Regions from separate parts of the Paenibacillus sp. PvP094 genome, predicted to be linked through region 2. Evidence: a T-box and tRNA genes for the amino acid it is inferred to sense, from the RefSeq annotation. Region 2 holds a T-box; the other regions hold tRNA genes.
The links. The T-box of region 2 lies ahead of tyrS (tyrosine--tRNA ligase). A T-box ahead of a tRNA ligase gene usually reads a tRNA of that ligase, here a tRNA-Tyr.
Positions count from the first base shown of each region.

Region 1: it encodes a tRNA-Tyr, which carries the amino acid that the T-box ahead of tyrS (tyrosine--tRNA ligase) is inferred to sense. The anticodon was not compared.
Region 3: it encodes a tRNA-Tyr, which carries the amino acid that the T-box ahead of tyrS (tyrosine--tRNA ligase) is inferred to sense. The anticodon was not compared.

Region 1 is NZ_JBEPOM010000001.1:3,081,151-3,090,807, forward strand. It holds rRNA gene ABIC22_RS14190 (16S ribosomal RNA) at 1-1,277, shown strand, start outside; rRNA gene ABIC22_RS14195 (23S ribosomal RNA) at 1,611-4,539, shown strand; tRNA gene ABIC22_RS14200 (tRNA-Asn) at 4,606-4,681, shown strand; tRNA gene ABIC22_RS14205 (tRNA-Ser) at 4,685-4,776, shown strand; tRNA gene ABIC22_RS14210 (tRNA-Glu) at 4,783-4,854, shown strand; tRNA gene ABIC22_RS14215 (tRNA-Val) at 5,040-5,115, shown strand; tRNA gene ABIC22_RS14220 (tRNA-Met) at 5,133-5,206, shown strand; tRNA gene ABIC22_RS14225 (tRNA-Asp) at 5,237-5,314, shown strand; tRNA gene ABIC22_RS14230 (tRNA-Phe) at 5,408-5,483, shown strand; tRNA gene ABIC22_RS14235 (tRNA-Thr) at 5,504-5,579, shown strand; tRNA gene ABIC22_RS14240 (tRNA-Tyr) at 5,584-5,669, shown strand; tRNA gene ABIC22_RS14245 (tRNA-Trp) at 5,676-5,749, shown strand; tRNA gene ABIC22_RS14250 (tRNA-His) at 5,780-5,852, shown strand; tRNA gene ABIC22_RS14255 (tRNA-Gln) at 5,866-5,940, shown strand; tRNA gene ABIC22_RS14260 (tRNA-Gly) at 5,945-6,019, shown strand; tRNA gene ABIC22_RS14265 (tRNA-Cys) at 6,027-6,100, shown strand; tRNA gene ABIC22_RS14270 (tRNA-Leu) at 6,135-6,213, shown strand; gene ABIC22_RS14275 (class I SAM-dependent methyltransferase) at 6,469-7,416, shown strand; gene ABIC22_RS14280 (helix-turn-helix domain-containing protein) at 7,493-9,657, opposite strand, start outside.
Region 2 is NZ_JBEPOM010000001.1:4,497,043-4,506,699, reverse strand. It holds gene ABIC22_RS20795 (carboxypeptidase M32) at 1-754, opposite strand, end outside; gene ABIC22_RS20790 (beta-class carbonic anhydrase) at 976-1,536, shown strand; gene ABIC22_RS20785 (PadR family transcriptional regulator) at 1,726-2,292, shown strand; gene ABIC22_RS20780 (hypothetical protein) at 2,393-2,893, shown strand; gene ABIC22_RS20775 (YxcD family protein) at 2,899-3,177, shown strand; gene tyrS (tyrosine--tRNA ligase) at 3,335-4,594, opposite strand; T-box leader at 4,714-4,936, opposite strand; gene ABIC22_RS20765 (DMP19 family protein) at 5,037-5,483, opposite strand; gene ABIC22_RS20760 (Imm63 family immunity protein) at 5,476-5,946, opposite strand; gene ABIC22_RS20755 (protein adenylyltransferase SelO) at 6,131-7,600, opposite strand; gene ABIC22_RS20750 (solute carrier family 23 protein) at 7,893-9,212, opposite strand; gene ABIC22_RS20745 (Dabb family protein) at 9,514-9,657, opposite strand, start outside.
Region 3 is NZ_JBEPOM010000001.1:1,762,288-1,771,944, reverse strand. It holds rRNA gene ABIC22_RS08350 (23S ribosomal RNA) at 1-1,166, shown strand, start outside; rRNA gene rrf (5S ribosomal RNA) at 1,240-1,356, shown strand; tRNA gene ABIC22_RS08340 (tRNA-Ile) at 1,396-1,472, shown strand; tRNA gene ABIC22_RS08335 (tRNA-Ala) at 1,561-1,636, shown strand; tRNA gene ABIC22_RS08330 (tRNA-Asn) at 1,638-1,713, shown strand; tRNA gene ABIC22_RS08325 (tRNA-Glu) at 1,718-1,789, shown strand; tRNA gene ABIC22_RS08320 (tRNA-Val) at 1,914-1,989, shown strand; tRNA gene ABIC22_RS08315 (tRNA-Thr) at 1,995-2,070, shown strand; tRNA gene ABIC22_RS08310 (tRNA-Asp) at 2,080-2,157, shown strand; tRNA gene ABIC22_RS08305 (tRNA-Phe) at 2,179-2,251, shown strand; tRNA gene ABIC22_RS08300 (tRNA-Tyr) at 2,264-2,349, shown strand; tRNA gene ABIC22_RS08295 (tRNA-Lys) at 2,357-2,429, shown strand; tRNA gene ABIC22_RS08290 (tRNA-Leu) at 2,441-2,521, shown strand; tRNA gene ABIC22_RS08285 (tRNA-Gly) at 2,532-2,606, shown strand; tRNA gene ABIC22_RS08280 (tRNA-Arg) at 2,616-2,692, shown strand; tRNA gene ABIC22_RS08275 (tRNA-Leu) at 2,708-2,786, shown strand; tRNA gene ABIC22_RS08270 (tRNA-Pro) at 2,795-2,868, shown strand; tRNA gene ABIC22_RS08265 (tRNA-Gly) at 2,880-2,950, shown strand; gene iolD (3D-(3,5/4)-trihydroxycyclohexane-1,2-dione acylhydrolase (decyclizing)) at 3,265-5,130, shown strand; gene iolE (myo-inosose-2 dehydratase) at 5,191-6,087, shown strand; gene iolC (5-dehydro-2-deoxygluconokinase) at 6,277-7,287, shown strand; gene ABIC22_RS08245 (CoA-acylating methylmalonate-semialdehyde dehydrogenase) at 7,336-8,811, shown strand; gene iolG (inositol 2-dehydrogenase) at 8,892-9,657, shown strand, end outside.

The sequences.
Region 1 (9,657 bases), 1.4 Mb from region 2:
GCTCACCAAGGCGACGATGCGTAGCCGACCTGAGAGGGTGATCGGCCACACTGGGACTGAGACACGGCCCAGACTCCTACGGGAGGCAGCAGTAGGGAATCTTCCGCAATGGGCGAAAGCCTGACGGAGCAATGCCGCGTGAGTGATGAAGGTTTTCGGATCGTAAAGCTCTGTTGCCAGGGAAGAACGTCCTTGAGAGTAACTGCTCAAGGAGTGACGGTACCTGAGAAGAAAGCCCCGGCTAACTACGTGCCAGCAGCCGCGGTAATACGTAGGGGGCAAGCGTTGTCCGGAATTATTGGGCGTAAAGCGCGCGCAGGCGGTCATTTAAGTCTGGTGTTTAATCCCGGGGCTCAACCCCGGATCGCACTGGAAACTGGATGACTTGAGTGCAGAAGAGGAGAGTGGAATTCCACGTGTAGCGGTGAAATGCGTAGAGATGTGGAGGAACACCAGTGGCGAAGGCGACTCTCTGGGCTGTAACTGACGCTGAGGCGCGAAAGCGTGGGGAGCAAACAGGATTAGATACCCTGGTAGTCCACGCCGTAAACGATGAATGCTAGGTGTTAGGGGTTTCGATACCCTTGGTGCCGAAGTTAACACATTAAGCATTCCGCCTGGGGAGTACGGTCGCAAGACTGAAACTCAAAGGAATTGACGGGGACCCGCACAAGCAGTGGAGTATGTGGTTTAATTCGAAGCAACGCGAAGAACCTTACCAGGTCTTGACATCCCTCTGATCGTCCTAGAGATAGGGCTTTCCTTCGGGACAGAGGAGACAGGTGGTGCATGGTTGTCGTCAGCTCGTGTCGTGAGATGTTGGGTTAAGTCCCGCAACGAGCGCAACCCTTGATCTTAGTTGCCAGCACTTCGGATGGGCACTCTAAGGTGACTGCCGGTGACAAACCGGAGGAAGGTGGGGATGACGTCAAATCATCATGCCCCTTATGACCTGGGCTACACACGTACTACAATGGCCGGTACAACGGGCTGTGAAGCCGTGAGGTGGAACGAATCCTAAAAAGCCGGTCTCAGTTCGGATTGCAGGCTGCAACTCGCCTGCATGAAGTCGGAATTGCTAGTAATCGCGGATCAGCATGCCGCGGTGAATACGTTCCCGGGTCTTGTACACACCGCCCGTCACACCACGAGAGTTTATAACACCCGAAGTCGGTGGGGTAACCGCAAGGAGCCAGCCGCCGAAGGTGGGATAGATGATTGGGGTGAAGTCGTAACAAGGTAGCCGTATCGGAAGGTGCGGCTGGATCACCTCCTTTCTATGGAGAATCGTTTCCCGTAGCGGAAACATTCAAAAAGTCTTCAGGAAGTATGCTTCCGAAGCGAGCTTTACTTCGTAAAGCTTTTAACTCACTCGTTGCTCAGTTTTGAGAGCTCAAACTCTCAAAACAGCTTGCTTTTGCATGGAGCTTGTTCTTTGAAAACTAGATATCGAAACGAAAATTGCGAATTAGAACATTCCTTTTAGCTGAACTTGTGTTAAAACAAGTTTCAAATATTAGTGATACTGTATGAGCGAGTGATCGAATGGAACGACTTTTGGATTTGCGCAAGCAAACCAAGGGAAGAGACAGCTCGAACACGAGCGAATTGGTTAAGCTACTAAGAGCACACGGAGGATGCCTAGGCGCTAGGAGCCGATGAAGGACGTGGCGAACAACGATACTGCCTCGGGGAGCTGTAAGCAAGCTTTGATCCGGGGATGTCCGAATGGGGAAACCCAGCTGGGGTAATATCCAGTTACTCATAACTGAATACATAGGTTATGCAGAGGCATACCAGGGGAACTGAAACATCTAAGTACCTTGAGGAAGAGAAAACAATAGTGATTCCGTCAGTAGCGGCGAGCGAACGCGGAACAGCCCAAACCAGAGAGCTTGCTCTCTGGGGTTGTGGGACGTCTCACATGGAGTTACAAAGGAACCGGTTAAATGAAGAGGTCTGGAAAGGCCCGCCAAAGAAGGTAAAAGCCCTGTAATTGAAAGTTGGTTCCCTCCGAGACGGATCCCGAGTAGTGCGGGGCACGTGAAACCCCGTATGAATCCGGCAGGACCATCTGCCAAGGCTAAATACTTCCTAGCGACCGATAGTGAAGCAGTACCGTGAGGGAAAGGTGAAAAGCACCCCGGAAGGGGAGTGAAATAGAACCTGAAACCGTGTGCTTACAAGAAGTCAGAGCCCATTTTAGGGGTGATGGCGTGCCTTTTGTAGAATGAACCGGCGAGTTACGTTCCCGTGCAAGGTTAAGGTGAAGAGCCGGAGCCGCAGCGAAAGCGAGTCTGAATAGGGCGACATAGTACGTGGACGTAGACCCGAAACCGGGTGATCTACCCCTGTCCAGGGTGAAGGTGCGGTAACACGCACTGGAGGCCCGAACCCACGCACGTTGAAAAGTGCGGGGATGAGGTGGGGGTAGCGGAGAAATTCCAATCGAACTCGGAGATAGCTGGTTCTCCCCGAAATAGCTTTAGGGCTAGCCTCGGAAAACAGAGTCGTGGAGGTAGAGCACTGATTGGGTGCGGGGCCCGCAAGGGTTACCAAGCTCAGTCAAACTCCGAATGCCATAGACTTACTTCCGGGAGTCAGACAGTGAGTGCTAAGATCCATTGTCAAAAGGGAAACAGCCCAGACCATCAGCTAAGGTCCCCAAGTGTGTGTTAAGTGGGAAAGGATGTGGAGTTGCACAGACAACCAGGATGTTGGCTTAGAAGCAGCCACCATTGAAAGAGTGCGTAATAGCTCACTGGTCGAGTGACTCTGCGCCGAAAATGTAACGGGGCTAAACACACCACCGAAGCTATGGCTTGATGCTTTGCATCAGGGGTAGGGGAGCGTTGTATAAGGGTTGAAGGTGTACCGTAAGGAGCGCTGGACATTATACAAGTGAGAATGCCGGTATGAGTAACGAAAAGATCAGTGAGAATCTGATCCGCCGAAAGCCTAAGGGTTCCTGAGGAAGGCTCGTCCGCTCAGGGTAAGTCGGGACCTAAGGCGAGGCCGAAAGGCGTAGTCGAAGGACAACAGGTCGAAATTCCTGTACCACCGTAAATCGTTACGAGCGATGGGGGGACGCAGTAGGGTAGTGACGCAGGCTGATGGATGCCTGTCCAAGCAGTGAGGCTGATGTGTAGGCAAATCCGCACATCATTAAGGCTGAGCTGTGATGGGGAGTGAAAATTACAGTAGCGAAGGTCATGATCTCACACTGCCAAGAAAAGCCTCTAGCCAGATGAAGGTGCCCGTACCGCAAACCGACACAGGTAGGCGAGAAGAGAATTCTAAGGCGCGCGGAAGAACTCTCGTTAAGGAACTCGGCAAAATGACCCCGTAACTTCGGGAGAAGGGGTGCCCCGGTAGTGTGAATAGCACGAGGGGGCCGCAGTGAAAAGGCCCAAGCGACTGTTTAGCAAAAACACAGGTCTGTGCGAAGCCGTAAGGCGAAGTATACGGGCTGACGCCTGCCCGGTGCTGGAAGGTTAAGGGGAGCGGTTAGGGAGTAATCCCGAAGCTGTGAACCGAAGCCCCAGTAAACGGCGGCCGTAACTATAACGGTCCTAAGGTAGCGAAATTCCTTGTCAGGTAAATTCTGACCCGCACGAATGGCGTAACGACTTGGGCGCTGTCTCAACGAGAGATCCGGTGAAATTTTAATACCTGTGAAGATGCAGGTTACCCGCGACAAGACGGAAAGACCCCATGGAGCTTTACTGCAGCTTGATATTGAATTTGGGTACGATCTGTACAGGATAGGTGGGAGCCTTTGAAGCATGAGCGCCAGCTTGTGTGGAGGCACCGTTGGGATACCACCCTGATCGTATCTAGGTTCTAACCTGGTGCCCTCAGCGGGTACGGGGACAGTGTCAGGTGGGCAGTTTGACTGGGGCGGTCGCCTCCTAAAGAGTAACGGAGGCGCCCAAAGGTTCCCTCAGAATGGTTGGAAATCATTCGAAGAGTGCAAAGGCATAAGGGAGCTTGACTGCGAGACCTACAAGTCGAGCAGGGACGAAAGTCGGGCTTAGTGATCCGGTGGTACCGCATGGAAGGGCCATCGCTCAACGGATAAAAGCTACCCTGGGGATAACAGGCTTATCTCCCCCAAGAGTCCACATCGACGGGGAGGTTTGGCACCTCGATGTCGGCTCATCGCATCCTGGGGCTGAAGTAGGTCCCAAGGGTTGGGCTGTTCGCCCATTAAAGCGGTACGCGAGCTGGGTTCAGAACGTCGTGAGACAGTTCGGTCCCTATCTGTCGTGGGCGTAGGAAATTTGAGAGGAGCTGTCCTTAGTACGAGAGGACCGGGATGGACGTACCGCTGGTGTACCAGTTGTTCCGCCAGGAGCACCGCTGGGTAGCTATGTACGGACGGGATAAGCGCTGAAAGCATCTAAGCGTGAAGCCCCCCTCAAGATGAGATTTCCCAGTATGTAAGACCCCTTGAAGACGACGAGGTAGATAGGCTGGGGGTGGAAGTGCAGCAATGCATGGAGCTGACCAGTACTAATCGGTCGAGGGCTTATCCAAATTGCAGGTTTTGATCGCAAGTTTCGTTTCGGATCTAGTTTTCAGAGAATGATCTCTGAATAATATTCCCTGATAGCTCAGTTGGTAGAGCACTCGACTGTTAATCGAGTTGTCACAGGTTCGAGTCCTGTTCGGGGAGCCATATGGAGAGGTGTCCGAGTTGGCCGAAGGAGCACGATTGGAAATCGTGTAGGCGCCACAAGCGTCTCGAGGGTTCGAATCCCTCTCTCTCCGCCATAGTAAGGCCCGTTGGTCAAGGGGTTAAGACACCTCCCTTTCACGGAGGTAACAGGGGTTCGAATCCCCTACGGGTCATAGCTTTACTTCTAAAGCATCAAGGGGATGAGAATCCCAAAGGTTCGTCGGAGGATAATCATCGTTAGCAACTGCTACGCAGTCTCGAACGAAGTGAGAGTATCCCCTACGGGTCACTAATTTCACCTCAAAAAAGAGGTTGATTTTAACAACAGTTTTATGTTAAGATCATAAATGTGTTGTTCGGAGGCTTAGCTCAGCTGGGAGAGCATCTGCCTTACAAGCAGAGGGTCGGGGGTTCGAGCCCCTCAGCCTCCACCATATAACTTTTATAACGACGCGGGGTGGAGCAGCCCGGTAGCTCGTCGGGCTCATAACCCGAAGGCCGCAGGTTCAAATCCTGCCCCCGCAATATTTATACTTTCTTTACAGAAAGTGATCTGGAACCGTGGTGTAGTTGGCCTAACATGCCTGCCTGTCACGCAGGAGATCGCGGGTTCGAATCCCGTCGGTTCCGCCATTTTTACCCTACATGAGGAATCTGTTCACTAAGTCTGATATATGGCACCGACGCCCTGGATAAAGTGCAACGTTCATGAGTAGACTTTATTATGGCTCGGTAGCTCAGTCGGTAGAGCAGAGGACTGAAAATCCTCGTGTCGGCGGTTCGATTCCGTCCCGAGCCACCATTATCACTACAACTTAATACGCCGGTGTAGCTCAACTGGTAGAGCAACTGACTTGTAATCAGTAGGTTGGGGGTTCAAGTCCTCTCGCCGGCACCACTATGGAGGATTAGCGAAGTGGCCAAACGCATCAGACTGTAAATCTGCTCCCTTACGGGTTCGGTGGTTCGAATCCATCATCCTCCACCAGTTTTTAGGGGCATAGTTTAAAGGTAGAACAACGGTCTCCAAAACCGTTGGTGTGGGTTCAATTCCTGCTGCCCCTGCCAATTAACTTTTTTTAAGTAATAACGCATATGGCGATCGTGGCGAAGTGGTTAACGCACCGGTTTGTGGATCCGGCATTCGGGGGTTCAATTCCCCTCGATCGCCCCTTTGTTTTTATTGGGGATTAGCCAAGCGGTAAGGCAACGGACTTTGACTCCGTCATGCATAGGTTCAAATCCTATATCCCCAGCCATTTTGCGGACGTGGCTCAGCGGTAGAGCATCGCCTTGCCAAGGCGAGGGTCGCGGGTTCGATTCCCGTCGTCCGCTCCAAAAATATGGCGCCATAGCCAAGTGGTAAGGCACAGCTCTGCAAAAGCTTTATCCCCAGTTCGAATCTGGGTGGCGCCTCCAGTATATTTACTAAAAATATACTACAACATGATATGCCGGCGTGGCGGAATGGCAGACGCGCTCGACTCAAAATCGAGTGGGAAACCGTGGAGGTTCGAGTCCTCTCGCCGGTATAACGTATAACCCTGTGGATTGCTTAGACAATTCACAGGGTTATTTTTATTACTTTATTTCTCGCAATTGATGAATAGTCCAAACTATGAGGTTGACGTATAAATAAATTAAATATATTGTAGATAAATAAAGTCTTTGATATGGAGCCATTGTGATATTGGCTAAACAGTGTTGAGATACTTTTATTGGTTTAAAAAGAGAAGATCCTTTCTGGTGAACTTTCAATTTTATTACATAGAACGGAGTGAAACGAAATGCTTGAGCAAAAAGTGTCTGAGGAGAACAATTCAGTTAATTATTCAGAACTATTATTTGATCTATCGATCTGGGAAGAGGCGTGGAAGCAGCGGCCGAGGAATCCAAGATATAAGAAAAAGAGTGCGCCATTCGAAACGGAAGAAGCATTTGAACGCTGGGCACGAGACTATCATCATCAATCCTTCACAGAAGAAGGTAAGAAGCGTTCCGAGCGCATCATGAGCTGGATTGAGAATCAAGGCGTAGACTTCAGTGAGTTATCCATTTTGGACATTGGAGCGGCTTCAGGCATTTTTACAATTCCTTTTGCAGAAAAGGGGGCAACTGTCACTGCAGTCGAACCTTCTGAACTGCTTATTTCTTTGATGAAAGAGACAATCCCGAATACATTAGCATCTAAAATTGAGATCGTTCCTGAACGGTTTGAAGAAATATCGATTCAGGAGAAAGGCTGGGAACAGAAATATGATTTTGCCTTTGCTTCCATGTGCCCCGCAATGTCTGATTGGGAAACCGTTGAACAGGCAATTCAAAGTGCTCGCAAATACGTTTATATCAGTGCTATGGCCGGCCCGAGAGTGCATACGTTAATAGACGAGTTTAAAGAGGTACTTCATGTTAATCCGCCTTACCGTTCGGGAGATATGGGATACATACAACAGCTGCTATTCTTGAAGGGTTACGCGTATACGTCGTTAATTACTAATGAAGTCAACACCATTGAGATGCCTGTTCAGCAAGTTGTAGATCATCTACAGGAATGGCTAAACACCTATGGATTGCCTACGGACACAGACTCACTATACAAGGCAGAGCACTATATCCGAAGTGCCTATCCAGATGGCGTGGTTAACTTCCTACGTGGCGGCAGGTTCGGAAAAATACTAATTCAGCTGGACCAACAGAATATGAAGATTGTTCGTAAGAAAGAAGCTAAGCAATAAAATAAGAAATAAACCATGCGCGAATCATTAAAAGGAGCAGACCATCTGCTCCTTTTTCATTCGTTATTACAAACAATTATTCCATGGAAGAGCGAAGAGGCTTCTGTCTACGTTCCCGGTACTGACCTGGAGTGATTCCCTCCCATTTTCGAAATGAACGGATAAAGTTCTGCGGGTTGTTGTAACGTAGCCGAGCAGCAATATCCTTAATGGTTAGCTCGGTTTCATCCAACCATTTTCGGGCCATCTTGAACCGATACTGTGACAAATATTCACTGAATGCGTAGCCTGTTTCTTTGCTGAACACAGTACTCAAATAGCTCGCATTATAATGGAGCCTACAAGCACACTCTTCGAGTGTCAGATCGGTATCGTATTCCTGATGGATGATGGCAATCATTCTTTCCGAGATCTGCTGATGCTGTGCATAATGCCTTTCTCTGAAAATGCCAATAACCGGTCTAATGATACGGTAAATAAACCATTGTTCGATATCGGCAGCCGTTTGCAGAGCGAGCAGTTCGTTAATCATTGGGCTGTGCCCTGAAGAGATCTGCCCAAGTCGTATACCTGATTCCTGCATCATTTGTAATATGTGCATCAATAATCGAGTTAAAGCAACCTGGTATTCTTCCTCTGTCCATTCCATATGATACACACGCTGGAGCAACTGTTGTAATAGTACGGAAGCTTCTGCCTCATCTGCAGATTGAATCGATTGCATAAGACGATATTCGAGGGACTCAGGGTAAGGTAGCGTCCACAAGGAAGAGTAAATTGAGGCTTCCTCATTTTGTTTGACGCTAGCTCCTGATATGGTCTGCTGCTGTAACAGCTTCATGGCTTCAATATACGCCAGGTGTATTTCTGAAAAGGAAGAGTATGGTTGGCTGAAACGGATATTCAGCTGAAGATTCAAAACTTCGCTCACTCGATGGTACAGCAGCTCAGTTATTTCGTAAAGTTCATTTGAAAATACAGAGTTGTCCATTTGGATAGAACCTATTACGGTTACTACAGTCTGTTCCACAATGATCGGAAGGAGCTGTCGATCCTTATCGATGGATTCGTCCACTATATTCTGAACGGCAAATAACAGGAGATCGAGATCGTGATGATCATACTTCGTTTGACTTGCTAAATCGATCTGTAGGGTCAATACGGCTATTTGTTGCCACTCAATAAGATGATCTCTGTAGCCTAGTTCGCTCAAGTTTTGGTGCAGCATGCCAGGTGAGCACTTACCTAGAAGCATATTTATCATATACTGAGTGCGTGTCTGCAAAACGTATTGATTTAATTTATACTCCATCTGGGATCGAGAAGCTGAAAGCTGGGTAATATGGGTCTTGATCTGCTCGAATTCATCTTGAGATCGTAAATGATTCGATAAAACTCTGTCAGTAATTCCTAGCTGCGATAGCAGGTTCCGTATGGGGATATGCAAACGCCTTGAACCTAACCATACGATTAATATGGAGAGTAGAAGGAGTATTACGCCGACAGACAAGGTATACAGTCCAATCTCAACATACTCTTGGGATAGGACATTCATGGGTGTAATTAAAATATAAGTCCATCCCTTTAACGGTGTCTTAGCGAAGGTTAAGGAATATTCTGTATCGGCAATTCGAACCTCGTGGTATTCCTTTGAAGCAGCAGACATATTCGGAGAGAGCAATTCGCTCATGTCCATTTTAGATTCAATATCTTCGATGTTCATTGCCGATAAGGGTTGTCCAATATACATAGGATCGGGGTGAACAAGAATACGCTGTTCCCTGTTCACAATAATCAATTCTGAAGCAGACATATCCATGTCAACGGATTCAGATACAATAGAATGATGCAATGAGCATGCAGGAATTCCGCCAATTAAAGCTGAGTCAGCGGGTGCATTCATAAACGAGATGGATCTGCCGAGCACGATATGATAGTTACATCCGGACGGGAAATCCTGTTCATTATGTTTAAATACAGATGATGGAATCAGCTGCCAGCCAGAGGTCAGGGTTTTGGACAACAAATCTCGCATGGGAAGAGCCAAAGGGAAGTCCGTGTTAAGATATAACCCCGCATGATCGACCAGCCAATCCTGAGCCTCGTTAACTAGCGTAATATCCATTAAGGGCTCCCAGGATCGCATATGTTGAAATTCGGATTGAAGCTGGTTAGCTGTCGTTAATGTTCCTGGAAGTGTGGCTGAAAGGGACTGAAGTGTAATAGGAGAGCGAGTCGCCT
Region 2 (9,657 bases):
TGATTCGCACATCCCCCGGGTTAAGTCCTGTCGCGAACGGATGCACACTCTCATCCAGTCTTCCGGCATCAAAGTCATAACCCATCTGTCCCAAAATGAACAAACTGAATTTTTCCTGTTGATCCGTATCAAACAGCTGGTTTAAGAACTCCGTATTCGGCTTGTTTTCGGAAGCATTGATCCTTTCCTGCAGCGGCACCAAACGTGCTTTCAACCGGGCAAATACCGCATCTACTTTCTCTACGGTCAGATCCGGCTCATACATATCAAGCAGCGTATCATAGCGTGTGTCTTTCACACCCCAGTAGTCGATGAACTCCTGTTTGAGTTTCACGATCTCTGTCAAATACGGGGAAAAGCCTTCAAAATCGCTATTATGCTTGGCATCTTCCCATGCCGTTTCCGATTTGGCCGTAAGCACCGTATATGCTTGAACCTTCTCAGGCGGGACGGATTGGCTCCGATCGTATTCCTTTTTGCATTCCAATACCAGACGGCGATTTATATCATCCAGTTGATTCAACACCTCTGGTTTTGTCAGCGTGTCCAAATAGGTTTTCATCTCAGCCGAAGTTTGAAGCTTGAACGCTTCGGTAGATAACATGCCAATGGTTTCCGAACGAGTCGGAACGCCTTTCTTCGGCGCACCAGTGCGCAGATCCCAATGAAGCAAACCAATGGCTTCGTGATAACTTTTGATTTTGCTGGCCAAATTAAGAAATGGTTCCAGATGTTTCAGGGTTTGTTCTTCCATTGTTATCGTTCACCTCTCCAAAAAAAGTTTAGACTCCCTATTGATGATACTTTTTGCAATGCGTATAATCAACTTTTAACAGAGGTAAATGGCTAGATTCTTATTCATAAGATATCATGCCGTTTGCTGACCGTGGTATAATCAAGAGCAGGGCGTAGGACAGGCTGCATACCGATGCAGCAGCCGTGCTCATCGTATTTGGATAACAGGAGGCAATGGACATGAACAACATTCAAGAGATTTTGGCGTACAACAAATCATTTGTCGAGACGAAAGAATACGAAAAGTATACGGCCGGTAAGTTTCCAACTAAAAAAATGGCAATTATCACATGCATGGACACCCGTCTGGTGGAACTGCTGCCTAAAGCGATGAATTTGAAGAATGGTGAGGTTAAAATCCTTAAAACGGCAGGCGCCATTATCTCTCAACCTTTCGGTTCTGTTATGCGAAGCGTGCTTGTAGCTATCTATGAGCTCGGGGCAGACGAAGTTGTTGTTGTCGGTCACACCGAGTGCGGTATGGCATCTTTGCAAGCAGACACAATGATTGGTCACATGCTTGACCGCGGCGTATCCAAGGAAGTCATCAATGCTCTGGACAACTCCGGAATCAATTTGAACAATTGGCTTCGAGGGTTTAACAGTGTTGATGAAGGGGTAAAACATACTGTAGGAGTCATCAAAAATCATCCCCTGTTTCCACAGGGAGTACCCGTTCACGGCATGATTATCGATTCCTCCACAGGCCAGCTTGAGCTTGTAGTTGAAGGGTACGAGTAACAGGCATCTCTCTAAATGGTTTTGGGTGCGGACCTCAGGGTCCGCACTCTTTTTTTGTCTAAATTGAGGCAGTTATGCTGTCAGGTTGTCAAACCATACAGTTTCAGTGTACACTTTTATGAAAGCGGTCATTGATGGCAATATTCATTGTTTTCACTGGCCTAGCCCTAATATTAAGGAGACATGTGCATGAACATACTTTCCTACGGATTGCTCGGGCTGCTTACCCGCGAGGAGTCGTCTGGTTACGATCTGATGCTGAAAATCCAGCCTCATTGGCAAGCCAAACACAGTCAGATCTACCCGCTCCTGTCCAAGATGGAAAATGATGAACTATTATCTTCCCGCTGGGTGCAACAGTCTGACAAACCGGACAAAAAAATGTATGCAGTCACGGAAAAAGGTATTGAGAAGCTGCTCGGATGGATGATCACTCCTGTTACTGCTCCGGTAACGCGTGACGAATTCAATTTGCGGATTTTGTGTGTCGGCATTGCCGAAGATGGAAGCATGAGACGCATTCTGAATGAGCGCAAAAACTGGTTTATGGAGCGCATCCGTTATTTCGAGGATCTGAAGTCCCGCATCCCTCAAGATAACCTCCGCGTAGGCAACCGGGAATTTGGGAGCTACATTTTGGTTCAAAAGGGATTAATGAATGCCCAGACCGGCCTGGAATGGTGCAACTGGGTGACTCAGCTGCTCGATGGTCAGGCAGCCATTCAGGACCCTTGTCCGATTATTTCGGAAAATTAAACAAAATTTGAAACGTTCCTGCTTTTTGACCGTATTACATGAGTAAGGCCCATTTTTAGGGCTAATCACACAATTTAATCGGGGGGTTACGATCTTTACAATGAAGAAAAAATTTGGAATTAAACATCTGATGATGGTTTTTATGGCTTTCACTCTGTTGTTCGCAACAGTTGGCGTAGCAAATCCGGATTCTGCTGACGCAAGACGTGGTGGCGGTTTCAAGTCAGGTACGAAAAGTTATACCAACACACCTAAGAAATCCGACAATAATAATGTGAGCCAATCGAACTCGAACAAATCGGGTACTGGTGCAGCTGCAACGAACCGTGGGGGATTCTTCGGCGGTGGCGGTGGATTCATGAAAGGCATGATGCTGGGTGGTCTGGCAGGTATGCTGTTCGGCGGATTGTTCGGCGGCATGGGAGCCCTCGGAAACATTCTTGGATTGCTTGTCAACGTCGCTGCAATTATGCTGATTGTGATGCTGGCAATGGCACTCTTCAGAGCGATCACGAATCGCCGTAAACCGGCTGCAGATGGTCGTTATGACCGCCGCAACGATCGTGATGATGATGACCGCAACAGAAACGGACGGTATTAATCATTATGGTTCTAAGCATGGATGAGATTGTTAATGCAATCTGTCTTCACATGGCTGAACGCAAAGGTGTGCGCCCGACCGATGTCAATGTTGAACTGAGCTGGGAAGAAGATACGGGATACTCCGCTGAAGTCTGGATTCAAGGCCGTAGTCAATACTTGGTTGAATCCAACATGATAGAAGCGATCCTGCGCTACCTGCACAGCGAATACAACATCCGGGCTTACCGTGAAAACGTCAGGCTTGATCTGGACGAAGAGATTACAGCCATTGTGAATCAATAATCAAATCAATTATTTGCGGATGAATTGTTAAAGGGCCGTCTCCCTAATGTCATTGACATTAGTGGAGACGGCCCTTTTGTTTACTTAAGAGTTATGAATATCCTGGGAATTTAAACTAACGTTGTTCTTCCCAAGATATTCATGATACGGTACGTTCCTACTTCAATTTCACAAGGCTGTAGTTCTTCTTGCCTTTACGAATAATGATGAACTTGCCACCAATTGCATGCTCCGCAGACACTGTGAATTCCAGCTCTGTAATCTTCTCTCCGTTCATAGAAATCGCACCTTTGGTGACATCCTCACGTGCTTGACGTTTGGATGGCTCAAGGCCCAGATCCACCAGCCAGTCCACGATGTTTTTGGCTTCGCCGTCTGTTTCAAATGTAGGCATTTCCTTGAAGCCCTGCTCGATCTCATCGGCTGTCAGGGAGCGAATATCTCCACTGAAGAGGGCTGCGGTAATACGTTTAGCTTGCTCCAGCATCTCTTCGCCGTGAACGAATTTTGTCATTTCTTCGGCGAGTGCCTTCTGCGCTTCACGTTTGTGCGGCTCAGTCTCTACCTTTTCAGCCAAAGCTTCAATCTCCTCTTTGCTGAGGAAGGTGAAGTATTTCAGGTACTTGATGACATCGCGATCATCCGTATTCGCCCAGAACTGGTAGAATTCGAACGGTGTCGTTTTCTCCGGATCCAGCCAGATCGCGCCGCCAGCTGTTTTACCAAACTTCGTACCATCCGCTTTGAGCATCAGAGGGATCGTCAAACCGTATGCTCTTGCTTCAGATCCTTCTTTCTTGCGAATCAGATCCAGACCGCTCGTGATGTTGCCCCATTGATCCGAACCACCGATTTGCAGCTGCACGTCCTCGTTTTTGAACAGGTGATGGTAATCCAGAGACTGCAGGATCTGGTAGGAAAACTCGGTGAACGAGATTCCGCCTTCCAATCTGCTTGCCACGACATCTTTTGCCAGCATCGTGTTAAGATTGAAGTTTTTCCCGTAATCACGCAAAAACTCGATGACGTTAATTTGATGTGTCCAGTCGTAGTTGTTTACCATGCGAACCTGGTTGTCGCCTTCGGTTACAAACAATTTTTTCATCTGTGCTGTCAGCTTATTAACGTTCTCTTGGACCTGTTCCAGTGTTTGCAGCGAACGCTCGGATTGACGTCCACTTGGGTCACCAATTGTACCCGTTGCCCCCCCAATCAGGATTACCGGACGATGTCCCGCTAGTTGAAAACGTTTCAGCATCATGAACGGAATCAGGTGACCGATGTGCATACTGTCTCCAGTAGGGTCAACCCCACAGTACAAGGATATCGACTTGGTTTCGGTCAGCTCACGCAGCCCCTCCGCATCCGTCTGTTGGTTTATGGCGTCACGCCATTCAAGTTCATCAATAATATTCAACCCAAACAACCCCTTTCTCTTCTAATCGTTCTTCAGTCATGGACTACGTTAATGGTCAAAGATACAGATGGGAGCAGCTTTTTTGGACACAAAAAAATCGCCTCCTTGTCTTCATTAGACATAGGGACGATTATCATAACCGTGGTACCACCCAACTTGCATGAACAGATGCTTACGCATCATCCATACCGCTTTTGGCAATATATCGTTTGCCCATTCCGCTTGGCATTACCCAAGTACTCCAGAGTGTAATTCGCAGCCCTTGTATGTATCAGGTTCCATCAACCCCTGACTTTCTGTAACAGGGACAAAGCCGCTACTGCGCTCCATCAACGTAATTCATGTATTAGATTATAGCCAGTATAGCCGAACGTTCAACCCATTGCAAGAGCCTGTATTTAATCTGCTCACAGTACAGCAAAAGAGACTCTGATCTTTTATACTATGCCTCTATATTCAGCTTCCTATGATAATGCGTGTATGCCTTCTCCGCAATTTGATCCTCGTTATCCCACAATCGCTGATCCAGAGTATCCAACCTTAGTTCCTCTTCTGTCGTGAGTAAACGGGGAATGTCCCATAATGCTGTAAGCCGTTCATCATCCGCCAAATGCTCTATCAAGCGATACTGCTCCTGAATATTGCCCAGCACCTGGTTCGCACCAATCGTATGTAATGCCCGCAAAACATGAAGATATGCTTCTTCTCCCCAGTTGCAGAAAAATTGAATGAACCCACCGTTATATACGTCTACTTCCAACAGCCATAGGGCTGCAATCTCCTGTTCCTCGGATGTTAATCCCGACCATCCCTGTTCTTGTTTGTTCTTTTTGTCTACAAACTTCAACGCATAATCATACCATACATCATTGATATCTTGATTAGTCATGCCCTTCATCCCTTCCCCTAGGCTGCATGCTCTCCAGTTCCTGGCGTTTACCGATTTGATGCCAGTGCAAATAGGGTTCTCCCAATTGCTGAAAAGCGTTCGTTACGTTGCGATCCATTTCATGTATCACTTCGCTCGTATATTTCAAATGCGTGTTGATATTATCAACATCATATTTTTTCAACATCTCCACATGCACCGTGGTAAAAATAATATCCTCCAGCAGCCAGTAGATAACCATCTCGGTCTGCTTCAACTTTTTCTCCAACATGGGCATTCCACGTTCATAGATGGTGACGATATAGGTTCCACTTTCCATTTCAACATAAGGCACACCTTCCCATTTGAAAGGCTCCAATAGACGGTTAACATATGTATTGCTCTGTTCTTGGTCAAAGTCTGTTAGGGATAACAGTTCAAGCAGCTTGACTGCTAATTCCTGTTTGGTTAAAACATCTGACATGGCAGCTCACCACCTGTAATTCATTTAAATTGCATTCCCCATGACCTGATCATGAAAAAGCTGCCGGTGGCAGCTTCTTCGTGATCACCAGGTTGCTTGTTGTACTCGCAAGGTACCTATTGCAACTCATGATTGTATTTTTTAATCTGAAATGTTCAATCTGAATGCTGAATCTGCACTCCCATCAGGTTCCGCAAAATGTCCGATAAGATGGATCACAGGTCGCCGGCAATGTGGCGTATTCTTCCTGTTCCGGTGTATGTGCGTAAGGTTTCCGGAGAACGGCTAGCAGCTGATTCATTACGCTATAATCCCCATCATTCTCTGCCCGTTCGAGCGCTTCTTCCACTCTATGATTCCGTGGGATGACTGCAGGATTGCTGCTCTTCATCAATTGCTCTACAGCCTCTTTTGATTCAGACTGCCGGCCCAGTCTGGCTTTCCAGCGTTCGTTCCATTCCGCAAATTCCGGTGCTTCGTTCAGATTCGAGTTCTCCCACTTATCAAAAGTCAAAGCTAAGAACGTATTCGTGAAGTCCGCCGATTGCTTTTCCATCAGTTCCAGAAGATCTTTCATCAGCGTTTCATCTTCGTCCTCTTCTGTCAATAATCCCAGCTTGGCACGCATGCCGGATAACCATTCATGATGATACTGCTCTGAAAATTGGGAAATGGCATCCTGTGCAATCTGTATGGCCACATCTTCATTATCATGCAGCAGCGGCAGTAATGTCTCGGCAAGACGAGCCAGATTCCAGCCCGCAATATAGGGTTGATTGCCGTAGGCATAACGGCCTTGCGTATCGATTGAACTAAAGACTGTAGCCGGATTATAAGCATCCATAAATGCACAAGGGCCGTAATCTATCGTTTCTCCACTGATGGCCATATTGTCCGTATTCATGACACCATGTATAAATCCAACATTCTGCCATTTGGCTATCAGCGAAGCCTGTCGTTTGATGACTTCCCGGAGGAAGTTCAAGTAACGGTTATGATCTAAAGGAATGTCAGGAAAATGCCGTTCCAGCGTATAGTCCGCCAGTGCTCTCAGTTCGTCTACAGTTCCCCATCTAGCTGCATACTGAAAGGTTGCCACGCGGATGTGACTGGAGGCCACACGGGTTAATATGGCACCCGGTCGTTCCGTTTCACGAAAAATGCTTTCTCCAGTAGTCACTACCGCCAAACTTCTCGTTGTAGGGATACCTAGTGCTTCCATGGCCTCGCTAATAATATATTCACGCAGCATCGGTCCGATCGCTGCCCGACCATCCCCTCCACGGGAGTATGGCGTTCTGCCCGAACCTTTGAGCTGAATGTCCACCCTCTCGCCCTGTGGCGTAATCTGTTCACCCAGTAGCAATGCCCGTCCATCACCAAGCATGTTGAAATTGCCAAACTGATGGCCTGCGTAAGCTTGAGCCAGAGGCTCGGCTCCAGGCGGAATTTCATTGCCTGCAAAAATTGCTGCCCCTTCCTTGCTGTTCAGCGTTTCAGCATTCAGTCCGAGGCTGGTCGCAAGGGTTTCATTTAAGATGACAAGCTCAGGTGACTGTACCGGTACTGCACCCTGACTCGTATAAAAGGTCTGCGGCAGCCGGGCATAACTATTGTCCAAATTCCAGCCTGCCCCTAACTTATCCTTTTCCATGTGCACTCCACTCCTTCTCCTCAACAAAGGAACTCCTCTGTTTGTATTCATGTAGCCTGTGTGAACCAATGCTCATTTATGTAGTCGCATGGAATTTCGAAATGATGAACATATCATATGTTCATAAGGAAACTTTAGCATATTTGTAGGGTGTTTGCATGTTTCATCGCATCCGACAGCCAAATAAGCCCACAAGGTATTCATTAGGAAGAAGGATATTTTCCACTCTTTCCAGCAATGAATCCTATGTGGGCTTACTCGTTTAATTCGCTATTATTCAGTTAAGATGGAATCAGGTATGTGCCTCCTGAGTTCCCGCTACAGGCTGAACAGGCAGACTTTCCTTTTTGAAACCAAGGTTGAAAAAGATATTAAGCAGAATCGCTGACAGACTTCCTGTAATGATACCATCGCTCACAATGATCCGAATGCTTTGTGGCAGCTGGGCAAACAGGTCTGGTACGGCTGTGACACCAAGCCCGAGCGAAACCGAACAAGCGACGATCAACAGGTTGGACTGCTTGCCAAAATCGACGGTTTGCAGCATTTTGATTCCAGAGGATACGACCATACCGAACAGAACCACTGTCGCACCGCCTAATACTGCACTTGGGATAATGGTTGCAAATGCCGCTACCTTCGGAATGAGTCCGAGGAAGACCAGTATGCCTCCGGCTGCAACCACGACATTTGTTGTTTTCACCTTGGACAATTGTACGAGCCCGACATTCTGCGCGAATGTATTGTATGGAAAGGCATTGAATATACCGCCAAGTACAAAAGCCAAGCCCTCTGCACGATAACCGCGAGCCAGATCCTTCTCATTGATGGGCTGATCGCAAATTTTGCTCAAAGCCATAAACACACCTGTTGACTCGATAATCACGACAGTACCTACGATGATCATTGTGATAATCGGGCCAAGCTCAAATGTTGGCATTCCGAAATAAAAGGGTTGTGGCAAGTGGAACCATGACGCTTCCTGTACAGGAGAGAAATTCACTTTTCCCATGAGGGCCGCAATGAGAGTTCCAGCGATGATGCCAATCAGGACGGCAAGAGATTTAACGAAACCCCGAGCATACCGGTTCAGTACCAAAATAAAGAGCAGTACTCCGAAAGAAAGTGCCAGATTGTCCAAGCTTCCGAAGTTCTCACTGTTTGCCCCACCAGCCATATTCTTAATACCGGTAGGAATAAGTGCTAGACCAATAATGGTTACCACGGTACCAATGACAACGGGAGGGAACAGCTTGACGATTTTGCTGAAAAATACGGCACAGATGACGATAAATAAACCGGCTGCTATGATGGACCCATAAATGGCTGGAATACCATACTGAGATCCGATGGCGATCATGGGCGTAACAGCTACAAATGAACTACCGAGTACTGCCGGCAAACCAATGCCCAGATACTTTCCCTTCCGAGCCTGCAGCCACGTTGCAATACCGCATGTGAGCAGGTCAATGGATACCAGATATGCCAGCTGCTCTGCAGTCAGATTCAAAGCTCTTCCCACGAGTAAAGGTACCAGAATAGCCCCGGCATACATTGCCAATACATGTTGAATCCCCAGTGAAAAAATTCTCATCTTTTTTGTTTCGTTCATCCGCGCTCGCCCCCGAAATTAGAATCAACCCATCGCACTGAATAATCATGTTATGTTGATTCACATTATATAAACTATTTCGAAAACTTCCATGATACATGAACGAGAATTGTTACAGGAGATAAAGAGATCGTATCTTTTTGGGCAAACGAAACAAAACGCCGGATTTTTAGTGTAATATTATATAACATCTCACTACATTTTTTACTGAATATCAGGAGAAAAGAAAAAAGCCAGCACTACATGTGCCAGCCTGCTGTTCAATCGTTTTAATCATCAGTGTTCTCCTTCATGACCTGTCTTATTTCGAAGGGATCGGAAAGTCCGTTACAATAACATTCTCTACCCATCCGTTAAGGGAAGCTACAAAAGCCTGATGGGCGGGATGTGGACCATATGCACGCAAGGCTTCTTGGTCTTCAAACGTCACTCTTAATCCAAGTGT
Region 3 (9,657 bases), 2.7 Mb from region 2:
GTAGTGTGAATAGCACGAGGGGGCCGCAGTGAAAAGGCCCAAGCGACTGTTTAGCAAAAACACAGGTCTGTGCGAAGCCGTAAGGCGAAGTATACGGGCTGACGCCTGCCCGGTGCTGGAAGGTTAAGGGGAGCGGTTAGGAGCAATCCGAAGCTGTGAACCGAAGCCCCAGTAAACGGCGGCCGTAACTATAACGGTCCTAAGGTAGCGAAATTCCTTGTCAGGTAAATTCTGACCCGCACGAATGGCGTAACGACTTGGGCGCTGTCTCAACGAGAGATCCGGTGAAATTTTAATACCTGTGAAGATGCAGGTTACCCGCGACAAGACGGAAAGACCCCATGGAGCTTTACTGCAGCTTGATATTGAATTTGGGTACGATCTGTACAGGATAGGTGGGAGCCTTTGAAGCATGAGCGCCAGCTTGTGTGGAGGCACCGTTGGGATACCACCCTGATCGTATCTAGGTTCTAACCTGGTGCCCTTAGCGGGTACGGGGACAGTGTCAGGTGGGCAGTTTGACTGGGGCGGTCGCCTCCTAAAGAGTAACGGAGGCGCCCAAAGGTTCCCTCAGAATGGTTGGAAATCATTCGAAGAGTGCAAAGGCATAAGGGAGCTTGACTGCGAGACCTACAAGTCGAGCAGGGACGAAAGTCGGGCTTAGTGATCCGGTGGTACCGCATGGAAGGGCCATCGCTCAACGGATAAAAGCTACCCTGGGGATAACAGGCTTATCTCCCCCAAGAGTCCACATCGACGGGGAGGTTTGGCACCTCGATGTCGGCTCATCGCATCCTGGGGCTGAAGTAGGTCCCAAGGGTTGGGCTGTTCGCCCATTAAAGCGGTACGCGAGCTGGGTTCAGAACGTCGTGAGACAGTTCGGTCCCTATCTGTCGTGGGCGTAGGAAATTTGAGAGGAGCTGTCCTTAGTACGAGAGGACCGGGATGGACGTACCGCTGGTGTACCAGTTGTTCCGCCAGGAGCACCGCTGGGTAGCTATGTACGGACGGGATAAGCGCTGAAAGCATCTAAGCGTGAAGCCCCCCTCAAGATGAGATTTCCCAGTATGTAAGACCCCTTGAAGACGACGAGGTAGATAGGCTGGGGGTGGAAGTGCAGTAATGCATGGAGCTGACCAGTACTAATCGGTCGAGGGCTTATCCAAATTGCAGGTTTTGATCGCAAATTTCGTTTCGGATCTAGTTTTCAGAGAATGATCTCTGAGTATAGCAGCATCGTTTGGTGGCGATGGCGGAGGGGTTCCACACGTACCCATCCCGAACACGACCGTTAAGCCCTCTAGCGCCGATGGTACTTGGACCGAAGGGTCCTGGGAGAGTAGGACGCTGCCAAGCGAGACCCCACTGGGGTATTTTTTTTCGAGTTTTTGTTAAGGGCCCTTAGCTCAGTTGGTTAGAGCGCACCTCTGATAAGGGTGAGGTCGGTGGTTCGAGTCCACCAGGGCCCACCATATAAGTTTTAAGACAATTACGGGGTCCCCGGAAAGTAATCGGAATAAACCTCGAAGCTATACTTCACTTTGTGGGGTAAACAAACATGGGGCCATAGCTCAGCTGGGAGAGCGCCTGCCTTGCAAGCAGGAGGTCAGCGGTTCGATCCCGCTTGGCTCCACCATTCCCTGATAGCTCAGTTGGTAGAGCACTCGACTGTTAATCGAGTTGTCACAGGTTCGAGTCCTGTTCGGGGAGCCAGTAAGGCCCGTTGGTCAAGGGGTTAAGACACCTCCCTTTCACGGAGGTAACAGGGGTTCGAATCCCCTACGGGTCATAGCTTTACTTTTTAAAGCATCAAGGGGATGAGAATCCCAAAGGTTCGTCGGAGGATAATCATCGTTAGCAGCTGCTACGCAGTCTCGATCGAAGTGAGAGTATCCCCTACGGGTCATAGATATGGAGGCTTAGCTCAGCTGGGAGAGCATCTGCCTTACAAGCAGAGGGTCGGGGGTTCGAGCCCCTCAGCCTCCACCATATACGCCGGTGTAGCTCAACTGGTAGAGCAACTGACTTGTAATCAGTAGGTTGGGGGTTCAAGTCCTCTCGCCGGCACCATTAATGCCTGGAACCGTGGTGTAGTTGGCCTAACATGCCTGCCTGTCACGCAGGAGATCGCGGGTTCGAATCCCGTCGGTTCCGCCATTAATTTATAAAATTTAATAAGGCTCGGTAGCTCAGTCGGTAGAGCAGAGGACTGAAAATCCTCGTGTCGGCGGTTCGATTCCGTCCCGAGCCACCTTTTAATCCTGGAGGATTAGCGAAGTGGCCAAACGCATCAGACTGTAAATCTGCTCCCGTACGGGTTCGGTGGTTCGAATCCATCATCCTCCACCAGTTTTATGAGTCATTAGCTCAGTTGGTAGAGCACCTGACTTTTAATCAGGGTGTCGAAGGTTCGAGCCCTTCATGACTCACTTTTATATATGCGCGTGTGGCGGAATTGGCAGACGCACTAGACTTAGGATCTAGCGTCTTTGACGTGGGGGTTCAAGTCCCTCCACGCGCATCCCTTATACGCGGACGTGGCTCAGCGGTAGAGCATCGCCTTGCCAAGGCGAGGGTCGCGGGTTCGATTCCCGTCGTCCGCTCCAATTAAATATGCGCCCTTAGCTCAGCTGGATAGAGCGTTTGACTACGAATCAAAAGGCCGGGAGTTCGAATCTCTCAGGGCGCGCCATTTATAACTTCATATGCCGGCGTGGCGGAATGGCAGACGCGCTCGACTCAAAATCGAGTGGGAAACCGTGGAGGTTCGAGTCCTCTCGCCGGTATAACATAACGGGATGTAGCTCAGCTTGGTAGAGCACCTGGTTTGGGACCAGGGGGTCGCATGTTCAAATCGTGTCATCCCGATATTATTTTACGCGGGTGTAGTTCAATGGTAGAACTTTAGCCTTCCAAGCTAATAGCGTGGGTTCGATTCCCATCACCCGCTTACCGATATAGAGAAAAAAGAGATGATCATGATCATCTCTTTTTTTTGTGCTTTTAGGGTTTTCACCAGACTACATACTCTCTGCAATTACATCCTTTTGAACTTGAACAAATACAACTCACCCTGTGATATGTTGATTGGCAGCTTATAGATCAGAGTAGCCCTCATTTTTTATAAAACGCTTACAAAAATATCTTGCCTGTTTAGCCATGATGTAATACTATACCAATTAAGCGCTTAACCTTTACGGGTAAGGCGCTTAAACTTAACGCAGATTAAGCGCTTTACCCGTAAAGGGAAAGGAGACGAAATCCATGACAACGATCCGGCTGACCATGGCCCAGGCACTGCTCCGCTATCTGGATCAGCAGTATATTTCCGTAGATGGTGTTGAGACCAAATTCGTGAAGGGTGTTATCGGTATTTTCGGACACGGTAATGTTACAGGAATAGGAGAGGCACTGGAACGCAGCCCAGGAAGTCTGACGTACATGCAAGGCAAGAATGAACAGGGTATGGTACACACTGCAGCGGCATATGCCAAGCAGAAGAATCGCAGACAAATATACGCGTGTACCACATCGATCGGCCCAGGTGCGTTGAATATGATTACCGCAGCTGCAACAGCGACCGTGAACCGGATTCCTGTACTTCTGCTTCCTGGAGATAACTTTGCCACACGTGAGCCGGACCCAGTACTGCAACAGCTTGAGGTGAGCAGTGATTATACCGTCTCGGCTACAGACCCATTTAAAGCGGTCAGCAAGTATTGGGATCGCATTGTACGTCCTGAACAGTTAATGATTGCTGTAACACAGGCAATGCGTGTTCTCACGGATCCAGCGGAGACGGGAGCGGTAACGCTGGCACTGCCGCAGGATGTGCAGGCAGAGGCGTACGACTACCCGGAAGCGTTCTTCGCCCGCAAGGTGCATTACCTGGACCGCCGCCCCCCGGTTCAGGCAGCCATTGAACGGGCTGCGGAACAGCTGGCCCGTGGCAGGAAGCCGCTGCTGGTTGCTGGCGGCGGTGTGTTGTATTCCGAGGCGTCTGTTCAGCTTGCTGCCTTCGCCGAGGCATTTGGCATTCCGGTTGCCGAGACCCAGGCTGGCAAAAGTGCACTGTCCTGGGACCATCCACTCAACGTGGGGGCCATCGGGGTTACAGGCTCTCTGGCGGCAAACCGACTTGCGAGAGCAGCAGATGTTGTGATCGGCGTCGGCACCCGGTTCTCGGATTTCACGACGGCGTCCCGATCCGCTTTTCAGCATCCTGAAGTGACATTTATCAACCTAAACCTGAACGGTATGGATGCAGCCAAGCTGGGCGGGGAAGCCATCCTGGCAGATGCACGGGAAGGTCTGCAAGCCCTGAAAACGGCAATGCAGGAACGGGGATACCGTAGCGGCTACGGCCCATCCGAGGTTGCTGATCTGCGGGGTGAATGGAACCGAGAAGTAGATCGGTTGTATGAACTAAAGCACGAAGCCGGCTTGGCACAGACCACCGCCGTTGGAATTATTAATCGGACCATTGATCCATCTTCCATCATCGTGTGTGCGGCAGGAAGCCTGCCCGGAGATTTGCATCGCCTGTGGCGAGCAGCAGCACCGAAGACGTATCACATGGAATACGGCTTCTCCTGTATGGGCTATGAGGTGAGTGGTGCGTTTGGAGCAGCGCTCGCAGAGCCGGATCGGGAAGTATATGCCATGGTTGGTGACGGTAGTTACCTGATGCTGCATTCCGAGTTGGTGACCAGCCTGCAGGAACAGAAGAAGTTCACCATTTTGCTATTCAATAACAATGGATTCCAATGCATTCATAATTTGCAGCGTGAGCACGGCAGTGACGGATTCGGCAACGAGTTTCGTTATAGGGAATCGGAGAGTGGACGACTGACAGGGGATTACATGCCGATGGATTTTGCAGCACATGCCCGCAGTCTGGGAGCACAAGCATATCGAGCGGAAACAGCAGAGCAGCTGGAGCAGGCGCTCAGGGATGCTAGGAATGAGAGCGTGACGACACTTATCGAGATTCCGGTTGTACCAGGGACAAATGCAGGAGGATATGAATCCTGGTGGAATGTTGGCGTGCCGGAAGTATCAACGGAAGAAAAGGTGGTAAATGCTCATCATGCAATGCAAGCCAGCCGTGCCAAAGTAAATCTCATTTAATTCAGCACCGTATATCTGAACAGACAAGATGCTGAACTCAAATAAAGGAGACGTGGAGCCATGAACAAGCTGCCATTTCAGCTCGGGATTCATCCGATCAACTGGGTCGGCGAGGATGTGAAGGAGCATGGAGACAACACGACGTGTGAGCAGATTTTGGATGATATTCAGCGACTCGGACTGACTGGTACGGAGATGGGGCGCAAATATCCAACGGATCCAGCCGCACTGCGTGAGGAATTAGATAAGCGCAATATCCGTCTCGTTTCCCAGTGGAAGTCGGTATTGCTCTCCGACCCGGCATACCGGAAATCAGAGCTGGACAGCTATCGCAGACACACGGAGTTTCTGCAATCGATGGGTAGTACGGTCATTAGTACAGCAGAGGTCGGGGGTTCCCTGCATTTTGATCCACGGCGGACTCCGCATGAGAAGGAAGTGCTAAGACTCAGTGAATCCGAGTGGCACATCCTTGCTGAAGGGTTGAACGAGGCTGGTGCCATTGCACGAGAACATGGATTGAAACTGACATACCATCACCATGGCGGCACCGTAGTGGAACGGCCGGAGGAGATCGACCGGTTGATGGAATTGACCGATCCTACTCTCGTTTACTTGCTTTATGACACGGGTCATGCCTACTACGGGGGAGCTGATCCACTTGCTCTGCTGCGTAAGCATTATGACCGGATTGCCTATATTCACTTGAAAGATATCCGTCCGGATGTTCTGGATGAGGCACGGGCAGCACAATCTGATTTTGTCGGCTGTATTCGCAAAGGGGTATTTACTGTACCCGGGGATGGATGCATTGATTTTGCACCGATTCTGCAGGAATTGGTTGATCGGGGATACGATGGGTGGGCGATGCTTGAAGGCGAGCAGGATCCTGCCATTCATAACCCATATGAGTATGCGAAACGTTCCCTCTTGTACATGAATTCATTAATTAGGTAGACCATCTAATTCGGCATGAGTTTATTATGATTTCCATAGGGTTAGGTAACGAAGGTGTTTTTCATAGGTGCATATCAAAATACCAATGTAGACAGAAGGTGTATTCGGAGAGAAGAGTATGTTTTATCTGGACCGTTCAGCACCTTCAATCTAGAACATTATTCCATTTACAGAAAGGGGTTCTGAGCCATGGCTTACGTTTCCTTTCCTGCTTCCAGGAAGACGGATTTTACCGCAATCGGAAGACTATGCATTGACTTGAACGCCAATGAGATTAACCGTCCGATGGAAGAGACGATGACGTTTACGAAGTATGTAGGTGGATCTCCGGCCAATATTGCGATTGGCATGTCCAGGCTCGGCATGGAGACGGCCTTTATCGGGAAAATCGCCAATGACCAGATGGGAAGGTTCATCCATAGTTATCTGGAACGCAATGGAATTGATACGTCCAATGTGGTAACCGATGACACAGGAGCAGTGACAGGGCTTGCTTTTACCGAGATCAAAAGTCCAACCGACTGCAGCATACTGATGTATCGAGACCATGTAGCTGATCTGCTGTTACAAGCCCGTGAAGTGCAGGAGCAGCTGATCGAGGGTTCCAAAGTACTGTTAATTTCCGGAACGGCTCTTGCCCAGAGCCCATCTCGTGAAGCAGTATTTCAGGCACTAACGTATGCAAAAAAACATGGAACGGTCATTGTATTTGATCTCGATTATCGTCCCTACACCTGGACATCGGCGGAAGAAACAGCAGTGTATTACAACCTTGCAGCCGAAAAATGCGATATCATCCTGGGCACCCGTGAGGAATTCGACATGATGGAGACATTTGACCATAATACACAGCGCAGCGATCAGGTGACCTCGCAAAAGTGGTTTGACTACTCAGCAAAAATTGTTGTTATCAAGCATGGCAAGGAGGGATCCATCGCCTATACCCGCGAGGGGTTATCCCATCGTGCAGACAGCTACCCAGCGCGTGTGGTGAAAACATTTGGAGCTGGCGACTCCTATGCAGCAGGATTCCTGTACGGATTAATGCAGAACTGGACGATTGAACGCAGTATGGCGTACGGCAGTGCAGCAGCGAGTATCGTCATTTCTAGTCACAGCTGCTCGGATGCGATGCCAACGGTGGAACAGGTGAATGATTATATTGAGCGCTGTAATCGGGGCGAGATTATAGTGTCCTGAATCACTAAAGAATGGCTGCAACATATATAAGCGAAGGGAGACAGGGCTATGGGAAAAGGAATTTCGGAAGCGTCCACAACCGTGACGATGGTACAAAACTGGATCGGGGGTGCCTGGGTAGCCCCGGTGGCAACCCGAACCGAGCCGGTCATGAATCCGGCTACGGAGGAAGTCATTGCACACGTACCGCTGTCAGAACAGGCAGACGTGGATCTCGCGGTCCAAACGGCAAGAGAGGCATTCCCATCCTGGAGCAGCACACCAGTTCCTCGCCGTGCGCGTGTTTTGTTCCGCTACCAGCAGCTGCTGGTAGAACACTGGGAAGAGCTGGCCCGGCTGGTCACATTGGAGAACGGCAAAAGCTATGCCGAAGCCTACGGGGAAGTACAGCGGGGCATTGAATGCGTCGAATTCGCGGCGGGTGCTCCGAATCTGATGATGGGCAAGCAGCTGCCTGATATCGCCACGGGGCTGGAATCAGGCATGTACCGGTACCCGATCGGCGTTATAGGGGGGATCACCCCTTTCAACTTCCCAATGATGGTACCGTGCTGGATGTTCCCGCTGGCGATTGCGTGCGGGAATACCTTTGTGCTGAAGCCCTCCGAGCGAACACCGCTGCTCGCAGGGCGCCTGGCTGAGCTGTTCAAGGAAGCTGGGCTTCCGGACGGTGTACTTAACATCGTTCACGGTGCGCATGACGTCGTGAACGGACTGCTTGAACATCCGGATGTTCAAGCCATCTCTTTTGTCGGCTCACAGCCTGTGGCTGAATACGTCTACACTACTGCATCCGCTCACGGAAAACGGGTGCAGGCACTCGCCGGTGCCAAAAACCACTCGATCGTCATGCCGGATGCCGACCTTGACCTGACGGTGAAGGAGATCACCAGTGCAGCTTTTGGCTCAGCCGGAGAACGCTGCATGGCCTGTTCGGTTGTCGTGGCCGTTGGTGATATTGCAGATGCGTTGGTCCAAAAGCTGGTGGAAGCAGCGGACAACATCACGATAGGCAACGGTTTAGATGAGGGTGTGTTCCTCGGTCCGGTCATTCGAGGTCCGCATAAAGAACGTACCCTCAGCTACATTGAATCCGGAGAACAGGAAGGCGCAGCCTTGATCCGCGATGGCCGCAAGGATGAAGCGGCAAGCACATCCGGATATTTTGTAGGACCCACCATATTCGACGAGGTTCAGAGCAGCATGAAAATCTGGAAGGATGAAATCTTCGCCCCTGTACTCTCCATAGCTAGAGTAGATACGCTCGAGGAAGCAATCCAGCTGGCGAATCGTTCCGACTTTGCCAATGGGGCGTGCCTGTTCACTCGTAGCGGGGCGAGTATGCGACAGTTCCGTGAAACGATTGATGCAGGCATGCTTGGCATTAACCTGGGCGTACCTGCGCCAATGGCCTTTTTCCCTTTTTCCGGCTGGAAGAAATCCTTCTACGGTGACCTGCACGCCAACGGTACGGATGGTGTTGAATTTTATACGCGCAAAAAGATGGTGACAGCCCGCTGGTAACAACCTACCTCAGGGATAAGCCAGACCAAGAGGGAAACCTCATCGTATAGCGAGCGAACAGGGACAGGGAGGATAACAAAATGGGCAAGGACAGAGTGAGAATTGGCATTATCGGTGCCGGACGGATCGGTAAAATTCATGCAGACAATCTCCTGCGCAACCCGCATGCCGAAATTGTAGGAATCAGTGATTTGTTTGCGGGGCCTGAGCTGGAGGCTTGGGCCTCCGTCCGGGGAATTTCGGTTGTAACGACAGACAGCAGTCAGCTTATCTCGATGCCGAACGTGGATGCTGTGCTGATCTGCTCCTCGACGGATACGCATGTACCCTTAATTGAACAAGCAGCGCAAGCGGGCAAGCATATTTTCTGCGAGAAGCCGGTCAGTATGGATTTGGCTCAAACCCAAGCGGCTGTGGCGGCTGTGCAAAAGGCAGGCGTGAAGCTGCAAATCGGATTCAACCGCCGTTTCGATCACAACTTCAAACGGGTGCGGGACCACGTGCAGGAGGGGACGATCGGTGATCCGCATATTATCAAAATCACTTCACGGGACCCAAGCCCGCCGCCCCCGGAGTATATCCGGGTATCTGGCGGGATTTTCATGGATATGATGATTCACGATTTTGATATGGCACGTTATCTGTCGGGAAGTGAAGTAGAGGAAGTATATGCCCAAGGGAATGTGCTGATCCACCCTGTTTTTGCAGAGCATGGAGATGTGGACACAGCCATTGTGACGATGAGTTTTGAAAATGGAGCCATCGGGGTCATTGATAACAGCCGCCAAGCGTTATACGGATATGATCAGCGTGTCGAGGTGTTTGGCTCATTGGGCAGTGCAGCAG